DNA from 2 places in the Bacillus paramycoides genome. Region 1 is predicted to be linked to the other one. Evidence: riboswitches for the same ligand, from Rfam matches in the RefSeq annotation. Region 1 holds a riboswitch; the other holds the start of a gene.
What was found. A riboswitch is a leader RNA that binds a small molecule or an ion and turns the genes downstream of it on or off. The one in region 1 is predicted to bind preQ1.

Region 1 (5,480 bases):
AAGCTGGCGGTGGATATTGTACATATATTGAGAATTATAAAGCGCCGTTTATCTTCTCGAACTTTAACGGAACGTCTGGCGATATTGACGTATTAACACATGAAGCGGGTCATGCTTTCCAAGTATACGAAAGTCGTAAATTTGAAATTCCAGAATATAATTGGCCAACATACGAGGCGTGTGAAATTCACTCTATGAGTATGGAATTCTTCACATGGCCATGGATGAAGCTATTCTTTGAAGAAGATGCAGATAAATATTACTTCTCTCACTTAAGTTCAGCACTTCTGTTTTTACCGTATGGTGTATCTGTTGATGAGTATCAACATTATGTATATGAAAATCCTGAAGCGTCACCAGAACAGCGTAAGACCGTATGGCGCAATATAGAGAAAAAGTATTTACCGCATCGTGATTATGAAGATAATGATTATTTAGAGCGCGGTGGATTCTGGCAACGTCAAGGGCATATATATAGCTCACCGTTCTACTATATCGACTACACGTTAGCTCAAATTTGTGCACTGCAATTTTGGAAACGTGCAAGAGATAATAGACAAGAGGCATGGGAAGATTATGTGAACCTGTGTCAACAAGGTGGAAGTAAATCATTCTTGGAATTAGTAGAAGTTGCAAATTTAACATCTCCATTTGCTGAAGGCTGTGTGAAAAGTGTTATTACAGAAATTGAAGCATGGCTACATGCAATTGACGACACAAAATTGTAAAAAACATGCGCTTTTTTTCACATATTTAACATCGACATAACGAGAAAATGATGAGATAATAAAAGAAAATTCAGAATACTAAAGAGGTGTTTCTAATAAGGAGCATCTCTTTTCACCAACAAAAAGGGGGGAAAGAAGTATGCTTCAATCTAATATGGATGTGAGTTTAGAAAGTTTGGTGAACTCATTACAGTCTACCCGAAGCACGCTATTATCAGAAATTGAAATGTTAAATGATACAGAAGTGAATGTAAAGCCACGCCGTGATAAATGGAGTATTATTCAAATTTTGCATCACTTGCATTTAGTTGAACAATCTGTCACGTCTGCCCTTATATATGCTTTACAAAAAAATGAAAGAAACACGACTCCATTTAAAGACCTCCAACTTACACTTGATCGCACACATAAACGAGAAGCTCCTCAGCAGATGAAACCAACAGAAACGTTAATGAAAAAACAGCAAGGAATTCAATTACTAGAACATTCACGACAAGAACTATTACATGCGCTTCATAGTGTGATAGATGAAAAAGATTTATTTGAAAATGGATTAAAGCACCCTGTTTTTAATGATCTGAATTTGTATCAGTGGGTTCAATTTCTTGATTTGCATGAACAAAGACATCTTACGCAGTTAAAAGAGGCGAAACATGCAATCTTACAGCGATAATTAGGAAGAAGTGGGAGACCACTTCTTTTTCATATGTGCATAGTTTTTCTTCTTATTTTGGAATACTACATAGAGAAAGAAAAGAAGGAGTTGAAAAGTATGTCCAAGAAAAAGAAAGAAGAAGAGCGCGCTTGGAAAGCACGTAAAGAAAATCAAAAACCACATGGAAAAGTGAAAGCTTTTGCTGAATTAGTTGAAGGAACAGAAAAAACGTGATGTGTATTTCATCACGTTTTTTGTATGAGTGGAAAAGTTAATAGGAAGGTTGTACCAGTACCTTCTTCACTTATAATATCAATTTTTCCGTTCATAGCTTGCACAACACTGAATACGACCATCATTCCAAGACCCGTACCTTTTTCTTTTGTTGAGTAGAAAGGGGATCCAAGGCGTTTTACTTGTTCTTGATCCATGCCAACTCCTGTATCTTTTATATATAATTGAATATGCTTATGATCAGGAACTAATGTGAAATAAAGATCACCGCCTTTTGGCATGGCCTCAATGCAGTTTTTTAAAATATTTAACAAGCATTGATTTAGTTTTTGTTTTTCTCCCGCGATAAAAAAAGAAGTACTTTGCTTTATATAATGAGTACGCACATTTGCTAAATTAGCAAGCGGTGTAATTAGCGATAAGGCATGTAATAGTTCTTCTTCTAACTGTAATCTTTGTTCTTTTTCAATACTTGGTTTTGCAAAGGTTAAATAATCTGTAAGAACGTGGTTTGCTTGTTCGATTCCGTTGATGGCTATGTCGATATATAATTTTCGCTCTTGCTCAGTGCATGTATCTGATTGTAAAAGTTGTAAAAATCCTTTTGTTGAAGTTAATGGGTTGCGAATTTCATGAGAGATAGATGCTGCCATTTCACCAATTAAATGAAATTTTTCAGCATTCATAAGTTCGTTTTGTAGACGAACTTGAGTTTGTAATATGTGTAATAAATATAAAATAAGTATCGTACCAAGTATCGTACATAACTCATACACAATAATATGTGGTATATAATCAGCCTTATTTGTAACCTTTGAAAGGAAGAAAGGTATCCAACTAAATCCGTATGTGAGACTGTAGATAATAGCAAGTATTATTTTTATACGATTAGAAGTTCGATTGAAAAATTTGTATGTAAATAGTAGAACAATAAATAGAAGGATAGAACCGATAAGCGATGGGAAAACACCTATTCCTCCTAATAAGAAGCGATATATATTTAATACAACTAATATTGATCCACCAGCAATAGGACCTCCGGTTAATGTACCGACAACTAATACGATATGACGCATATCAAATTGAAATCCATAATTTGTTTTTGCTGCGAAAGTGATACATAGTATAGTAACGAGGCAACATAATACAATAAATATAGCTGAATTTAATTTAGGAGAGCGTTTCCCTTTTTGATTCCAAAATAAATGGTATACGAGCATTGTAACAAGGATGAATAATATATTTAGAAAGAGATAAATAATAAAGGATTTCAGTGGGATGCCTCCTCTCTTCTCATATTAAATTAATCATACTATAAAATGAAAGAAATGAAATGAGAAATAGCGGAAAAATCAGAAATTTTTTCTGGTAGTATACAATATGTTACAATAAGCTTTGTCAATGAAAGAAGGAATTCCGTGCGATGCGCGGGAGAGGTTCGCGAACTCCCTCTATAAAAAACTATGGAAACAACAATATCTTTAGGTATTGTTTTGTTTTTTTATTGTGACAGTTCAAGAACGTTCTTTCTTCTTATTCGTAGTAGAGAAGGAGAATGAGTGAAATGAAAAAAGAAAAGGCAGTTGTTGTTTTTAGTGGCGGACAAGATAGTACGACATGTTTATTTTGGGCAATAGAGCAGTTTGCAGAAGTAGAGGCTGTAACGTTTAATTACAATCAACGTCATAAGCTAGAAATTGATTGTGCAGCGGAAATTGCAAAAGAGCTAGGAATTAAACATACAGTACTAGATATGAGTCTATTAAATCAACTTGCTCCAAATGCGTTAACGAGAACGGATATGGAGATTACACATGAAGAAGGTGAATTGCCATCGACGTTTGTAGATGGACGAAATTTACTATTCTTATCATTTGCTGCTGTATTAGCAAAACAAGTTGGAGCACGTCATATTGTAACGGGTGTATGTGAAACTGATTTTAGTGGTTATCCAGATTGCCGTGACGTGTTTGTGAAATCGTTAAACGTTACTTTAAATTTATCTATGGATTATCCGTTTATAATTCATACACCACTTATGTGGATTGATAAAGCGGAAACATGGAAATTATCAGATGAACTTGGAGCATTCGAGTTTGTTCGAGAAAAAACATTAACATGTTATAACGGAATCATTGGTGATGGTTGCGGTGAATGTCCAGCATGTCAACTTCGTAAAGCAGGATTAGATACGTACCTACAAGAACGCGAAGGAGCGAGTAACTAATGGATAATTTCTTTGGATTTCGCATCGTAGAAAATTTGCAAAAAATGGACAAGGATATTCAGCGTAAACAGCTCAAATATCATAATAAACGAGTAATGGTCAGCAAGGAATTTACTTTTGATGCAGCACACCATTTACACTGTTATGAAGGAAAATGTAAAAACTTACATGGACACACATATAAAGTGGTATTTGGGATTAGTGGATATGTAAATGAAATAGGTCTTGCGATTGACTTTGGAGATATAAAAGAAATTTGGAAGAATGAAATAGAAATTTATTTAGACCATCGTTATTTAAACGAAACGTTACCAGCGATGAATACAACTGCTGAAAATATGGTCGTTTGGATTTATGAAAAGATGGCAGAAGCGTTAACAAAAGATAATCGTGTGAACGAATATAAAGGAGCTCGTGTTGAATTTGTTCGTCTATTTGAGACTCCGACTAGTTATGCAGAAGTAAGACGGGAGTGGATGCTCGATGAGTAAAATCCCTGTCTTAGAAATATTTGGTCCGACTATTCAAGGTGAAGGAATGGTTGTAGGACAAAAGACGATGTTTATCCGTACAGCTGGCTGTGATTATAGCTGCGCTTGGTGTGATTCTGCTTTTACGTGGGATGGATCTGCTAAAGATCAAATTAGACAGATGACAGCAGAGGACGTTTGGAATGAGCTCGTAGAAATTGGTGGCGAAAATTTTTCTCATGTTACGATTTCAGGTGGAAATCCGGCATTGCTGAAAAATATTGAGTTTCTTCTTTCTATATTAAAAGAAAATGGAATGCGAACGGCAATCGAAACGCAAGGCAGTAAATGGCAAGATTGGTTACTTCAAATTGATGAGATAACGATTTCTCCAAAACCACCAAGTTCGGCAATGAATACTGATTTTCAGAAGCTAGATGATATAATTCAGAAATTAGCAGGAAAAGATATTAGTTTAAAAGTCGTAGTATTTGACGATTATGACTTTGAGTATGCAGTTAAGATGCATGAACGTTATCCAGATGTACCATTCTTCTTACAAGTAGGGAATGATGATACAAAAACTGTGGATGATGCGATGTTGATTAAAAAGCTATTAGATAAGTATGAGTGGCTTATTGAAAAAGCGGTTAACTGTAAAGAAATGAATAATGCAAAAGTATTGCCGCAGCTTCATGCTTTAGTATGGGGAAATAAACGCGGAGTATAATGAGAAGGGATGTTTAAAATGGCAGGAAGATTAGATGAAGATTTAAAAGATGTAACATTATTAGGAAATCAAAATACAAAATATTTATTTGAATATAGCCCAGAAATTTTAGAGGTTTTTGATAATAATCATCCAAATCGTGATTATTTTGTAAAATTTAATTGTCCTGAATTTACAAGCTTATGTCCGAAAACAGGCCAACCAGATTTTGCCACAATTTATATTAGCTACATTCCAGAACAAAGAATGGTAGAAAGTAAATCTTTAAAGCTATATTTATTTAGTTTCCGCAATCATGGTGACTTCCACGAAGATTGCATGAACGTTATTATGAATGACTTAATTAAATTAATGGATCCACGTTACATTGAGGTATGGGGGAAATTCACACCACGTGGAGGGATTTCAATTGATCCTTACTGCAACTACGGTCGCC
Region 2 (5,480 bases), 240 kb from region 1:
ATTGCAGACTGAGGTACTTGAATTTCATTATGTACTTCAAATCCTTCTCCGCTACCAGAAGCAACATCGATATCTCTTACGAAAATAATGAGGGCATTTGCATCGATTGCTTTCTGTACGGCTGTATTTAGTGTAGATAGCAGCTCTTTTTTACGGAAAACTTCATTTTCTTGTTCATTTCCATCCATTAATTCTTGCTGCGCATCGATAATTAATAGTGCTTGTTTCATTTTGTATCCCTATCCCCTTTAATATAAAATAAGTTCCCATTTACATATTCTTTTATATTGTAAGGAAATCCTCTATCGTCTACTTCGGATAGATTTACAAAGTTGTCAAATAAAATTCATTCTCATAGCGTGTAAAAACATGTATGATAGGAGATGGAGAATTTTTGAGTAGGTGGGAATAACATGCAAACAGTAGAAGATTATCTTTCATTCTTACATACGAAAGGATTTAAACTATCAGAGGAAGCACAAGGATTTATTATGTTCGGACAAGGATATACGGGTGCATCTGATGGAATTGTGAACGCGGCAATAGAAGCGACAATTAAACATCAATTCCAGTTTGATGGGAGTTATTTTGTTGCGTTATTAGAACGATTGAAAGAAGAAGAGATTACAGATAAAAAAAGCGCTAAGGCTTTTATGCGGAAGTTACAAGCGTAACTTCAAGCGGCCTGCGCTTCTTTTTTTGTTTTGGAAGGTAATTCAACAAACACCATGCCTAGGAATATACATAGGCATCCGATAATAGCGGAAATAGAAAGTTGTTCGTTTGCAACGAGAACGCCTGTTAAGGCGGAAAAAACGGGCTCCATTGCGAAAATAATTGCTACTCTCGTTGGAGATGTATGTTTTTGTGCTGATGTTTGAATGAAAAAAGCAATGGATGTCGCGAATAGAGAAGTTAAAAATAGGGCGAATAAAAAGGAAGAATTCGTCCATAGTGCTGCTGAAAATAATTTTTCCCAATCTTCAAACAAAAAAGCGCAAATAGAAGAAAACATACCGACAGCTAATACTTGCGACGTGCTTAATAATAAAGGTGATACTTTCTTAGAGAAGAAGCCGTTAACAAGAATATGAGCAGCGAAAGCAACTGCACAACCGAGAACGAGTATATCTCCAATGTTTAATTGAAAAGAATCACCAGCTGTTAATAAGTATAAACCTGCTGTTGCTACAGCAATGCCCATTACGATAAAAATGGTAGCTTTTTGTTTTAAAAAGATAAAAGACAAAATGGGTACCATAACGATACTAAGTCCTGTTAAGAAACCTGCTTTTGAAGAAGTTGTATAAAGTAAGCCAAATGTTTGTAACACATAGCCAACGCATAAAAAGAGCCCAACGATTAATCCAGCGAGACTACTTTGTTTTATATCTTGTTTTGAAGTTTTTTTTGAGAAAATCATTTGAACGAATAATAAAATAATTCCAGCGAATAAAAAGCGAATACCATTAAAAGTAAATGGACCAACGAAAGACATAGCATTTTGAACGACGACAAACGTAGCTCCCCAAATAAAAGAGACAAATAATAAAGCAAGAGGAGCGATCCAATCTTTTTTCACACTCATACCCCCGTTAATTTTGTAAGATAGCCTTTCTAGCTAGCTCATCAGCAACTTTATTTTGACTACTTGGAATCCACTTAATAAAAAAGAGATCGAAACTTTTTATGTACTGCAGTGCTTCCTCTAATAGTGGTGCAAACATTTTATTTTTTGCGTATTCTTTTTCGACAGCTCGCTCGACAAGTTGCGAATCTGTACGAAAAGAGACAATGTTATAATTATGCTCCGTGCAATATTTTAATGCTGCAAGTAAAGCGTGGTATTCTGCTTCATGATTGGACATTATCCCAAGGGGGAATGATAATTGTACAGCTGGTTGAACCCCTCTAATAAATACACCTGCACCAGAAGGACCAGGATTTCCTTTTGATGCACCATCAATATATACTTCAATCAAAATGAGAAACCTCCAAATGATAAGATGATCCCCTACTTATATGTTTCATTGAAGTAGGGGATAGAGTAATTAGCCAATTGTAATGCTATAACGACATGTAAATGTTTCATTCGCTTGTAAAGATTGAATTCCTTTTTTTTCTTTGAAATCTTTTGCTGGAGTTACTTCATCAGCAATTCCGTACCAAGGTTCGATACATAAGAAGGGAGCATTCTCGCCTGGTGTCCATACGCCGACAAATGGGAATCCGTCAAATTCTACTTTTACAAATTTATTATGTTTATGAGAACGAATAGAGATTTCATCCGTATTCATATTTTCAAAAATAAGTGCATCATTTTTGAATAAATCGTATGTAAGTGGTAATTCAGTTGCATTTTTAGCGATTACTTGCTTTTTGCTTGAAAGGTAAGGTCCTTCTAATACGCTTGTTTCTAAGCGTTCAGAACCGTTAAATGATAAATGATAATCTGTAAATGATTCGCCCTCTAATAAGGGGAAGTTGAAACCAGGATGTGCTCCGATTGAGAAGAACATCTCTTTTGAAGCAGGGTTATGTACTTCATATGTTACATGAACGATTTGTCCGTCTAGCTCATAAGAAACGAGTAATTCGAATTCGTATGGGTATTTTTTTAATGTTTCTTCATTACTAGTTACAATGTAAGTGATTTTCGTTTCACTTTGTTCTTTTACAGAGAATGTAAGGTCACGAGCAAAGCCGTGTTGTGTTAAAGAATATGGTTTACCATCTACGTAGTATGTATTATCTACTAATCGGCCGACAATTGGGAATAAAATTGGTGCGCGGCGCCCCCAATAAGTAGAATCGCCTTGCCATAAGTATTCAGTGTTATCTTCTTTTAAGCGAACGCTTTGTAATTCTGCACCTTTGTCAGAAATGGAAACGATCACTTTTTCATTTTGAATTGTTGCTGTCATGAAGTGAAACCTCCTAAAACTTTCATATGTTTTATTATACGTTGTCTAAAAGAAAAAAGGTAGTTAATGATAGGAATCTATTGACGAAAGAGTGTGTATTGCGTAGAATATAATCTTGTTGCTTAAAAAACGAATAACGTGGTTCGAAACCATCCCACGTAAAAAAACTAAGGAGATTTTGTCATGAATATTAGAACTTTAGTCGGTAATGGTATTTTAGCGGCATTATATATTGCTGTTTCTATGCTTATTCAGCCATTTGGCTTTACGAATGTACAGTTTCGTATTTCAGAGATGTTTAATCATCTCGTTGTATTTAATAAGAAAGCAATTTACGGAATTGTATTAGGTGTATTTTTAACGAATCTCTTTTTCTCACCTATGATCGCGTATGATTTAGTATTTGGAGTAGGGCAATCTATTCTTGCGTTAGTTGCAACGATTATTTCTATGCGATTTATTAAAGGTGTTTGGGCTCGTATGATTTTTAATACAGTTATTTTTACAATTACAATGTTTATGATTGCAATTGAACTTCATCTTGCATTTGATTTACCATTTATGTTGACTTGGTTAACATGTGCAATCGGTGAATTTGTTGTCATGGCAATCGGTATGCCTGTAATGTACTGGATTAATAAACGAGTACAATTTGAAAGATTTATGTAATAGATGAAAGAGCTATTCCTATAGGGATAGCTCTTTTTGTATGTAATCACATTGAATATAATGCTGTGACTATTGATACAATATAATAAAATAAAGTGAGGCTTTCATTAGCTGGCTACATATAAGAAGTCTTATATAAGGGGAATCTAGTATGAAATATAAAATTCATTGGTTGTATAAAACGAAGCGCGGTTTGCAGGCGGAATTAACGACAGATTATATGAACATAGAAGAAGTACTGCAATTTGCAGAGGATTTCGAAAAAACAGGAAGAGTGAAAGAACTATCATTTTATGATGAAATGGATGCGGAATGGTCGCTAAAGGAAATGAAAAAGCTGAGTAAACAAGTGGAGGAAGAGCCCCAAGAAATACACGTTTATTTTGATGGGGGGTATGATGTTCAGACGAAAGAAGCTGGAGTAGGTATATGTGTATACTATAAAAAAGGGAATAAACAATACCGAATTCGCCGTAATGCATATATAGAAGGTATATATGATAATAATGAAGCGGAATATGCATCATTACTATACGGTATGAATATACTCGAGGAATTAGGGATTAAGTATGAAGCGGTCACGCTTCGCGGCGATTCGCAAGTTGTACTGCAGCAATTGGCTGGAGAATGGCCTTGCTATGATGAGCATTTAAATCATTACTTAGATCAAATTGAACAAAAGGCGAAGCAAATGAAATTAAAACTAGTATGTGAGCCGATATCTAGAAAACAAAATAAAGAAGCACACCAATTAGCTACGCAAGCATTAGAAGGGACAGTTATAGATAGTCATAAAGAAATAACCGAATAGAGGTGCAAAGGTGGATAAAAAGCAACTCATTACAGAGGTCAATGACTTATTAGAAACGTATTGTGAAGGGTGTTTTTTGCGAGAACATAACCGAAAGACGAATAGTAAGTATTATGCTCATTCATTTTGTATAAGACAATGTACAGTTGGAGAAACATTGAAAAAGTATGGAGAGCAGTTGTCATGAAAAAACATCCAGAGAAAATTCTCTGGATGTTTTTTAGTGCTTCGCTTCATTTAATTGATGCTCGCACTCGCTTAATTTCTTTTCCTCATTCATCAGAAATGGCTCATCTAAATCTGTTGCAACAGACTTCATAATTTCAAGCTGAGAGCGAGCGGCTTCTACAGCAGTAGTAGCATGCTCCAATGTATCTGGATCCATTGAAATTGTCGCTGATCCTACCATTTTTTGTGCTGTTTCTACACGGAATTTCACTTCTTCAAAATCATTTACTTCTGATCCCATTATTACTTCCTCCTTTGTATATTGCGCATTTCACATAGTTTTTGCTCTGGAAAACGGAAATATACAAAGGAATAACAAAGGAGGTTACCGAGTAAGGTAACCTCCTGTCATATGTTGGATTAAAGTTTTACTACGTTAGCAGCTTGAGGTCCGCGGTTTCCTTCAGTGATATCGAAAGATACTTCTTGACCTTCCTCTAAAGCTTTGTAGCCTTCGCCTTGAATAGCAGAGAAATGTACGAATACATCGTCAGCGCCTTCCATTTCGATAAATCCAAAACCTTTTTCGTTGTTAAACCATTTTACTTTTCCTTGCATGTTACAATTCCTCCTAAAAAACATTTACGTTTTTCATTTAGTGAAATTCATTTGAAAAGATAATATAAACTAAAAATGCTATAATCTTGAATATTCTGCTAAATGATTAATTTAAATATACACGAATTGGGAGAATTTAGTCAAGTAAGCGATTTTATTTTTTTGTATTTTTAAATAATTTTTCAGTCAAATTTTTAAATAGGTATAGGACAGGCCGAGTATGTAATAGTCTTAATTGAATGCTATACATAATGAGGTGAAAGAATGAATGAGTCTTATTTATTAGATAA

Region 2: another riboswitch for preQ1. It lies ahead of AAG068_RS08065 (QueT transporter family protein); the one in region 1 lies ahead of queC (7-cyano-7-deazaguanine synthase QueC).

Annotation. Positions count from the first base shown of each region.
Region 1 covers NZ_CP152427.1:1,310,298-1,315,777, forward strand. The annotation lists gene AAG068_RS06750 (M3 family oligoendopeptidase) at 1-728, shown strand, start outside; gene AAG068_RS06755 (DinB family protein) at 868-1,401, shown strand; gene AAG068_RS06760 (DUF6254 family protein) at 1,501-1,617, shown strand; gene kinB (sporulation sensor histidine kinase KinB) at 1,629-2,837, opposite strand; PreQ1 riboswitch class I at 3,045-3,088, shown strand; gene queC (7-cyano-7-deazaguanine synthase QueC) at 3,182-3,844, shown strand; gene queD (6-carboxytetrahydropterin synthase QueD) at 3,844-4,335, shown strand; gene queE (7-carboxy-7-deazaguanine synthase QueE) at 4,328-5,044, shown strand; gene queF (preQ(1) synthase) at 5,063-5,480, shown strand, end outside.
Region 2 covers NZ_CP152427.1:1,553,031-1,558,510, forward strand. The annotation lists gene AAG068_RS08040 (cysteine hydrolase family protein) at 1-230, opposite strand, end outside; gene AAG068_RS08045 (DUF6123 family protein) at 414-674, shown strand; gene AAG068_RS08050 (DMT family transporter) at 677-1,582, opposite strand; gene AAG068_RS08055 (reverse transcriptase-like protein) at 1,596-1,982, opposite strand; gene AAG068_RS08060 (aldose 1-epimerase family protein) at 2,052-2,924, opposite strand; PreQ1 riboswitch class I at 3,057-3,101, shown strand; gene AAG068_RS08065 (QueT transporter family protein) at 3,108-3,593, shown strand; gene AAG068_RS08070 (ribonuclease H family protein) at 3,745-4,404, shown strand; gene AAG068_RS08075 (zinc-finger domain-containing protein) at 4,415-4,591, shown strand; gene AAG068_RS08080 (DUF2564 family protein) at 4,625-4,873, opposite strand; gene cspB (cold shock-like protein CspB) at 4,993-5,190, opposite strand; gene AAG068_RS08090 (YqcI/YcgG family protein) at 5,455-5,480, shown strand, end outside.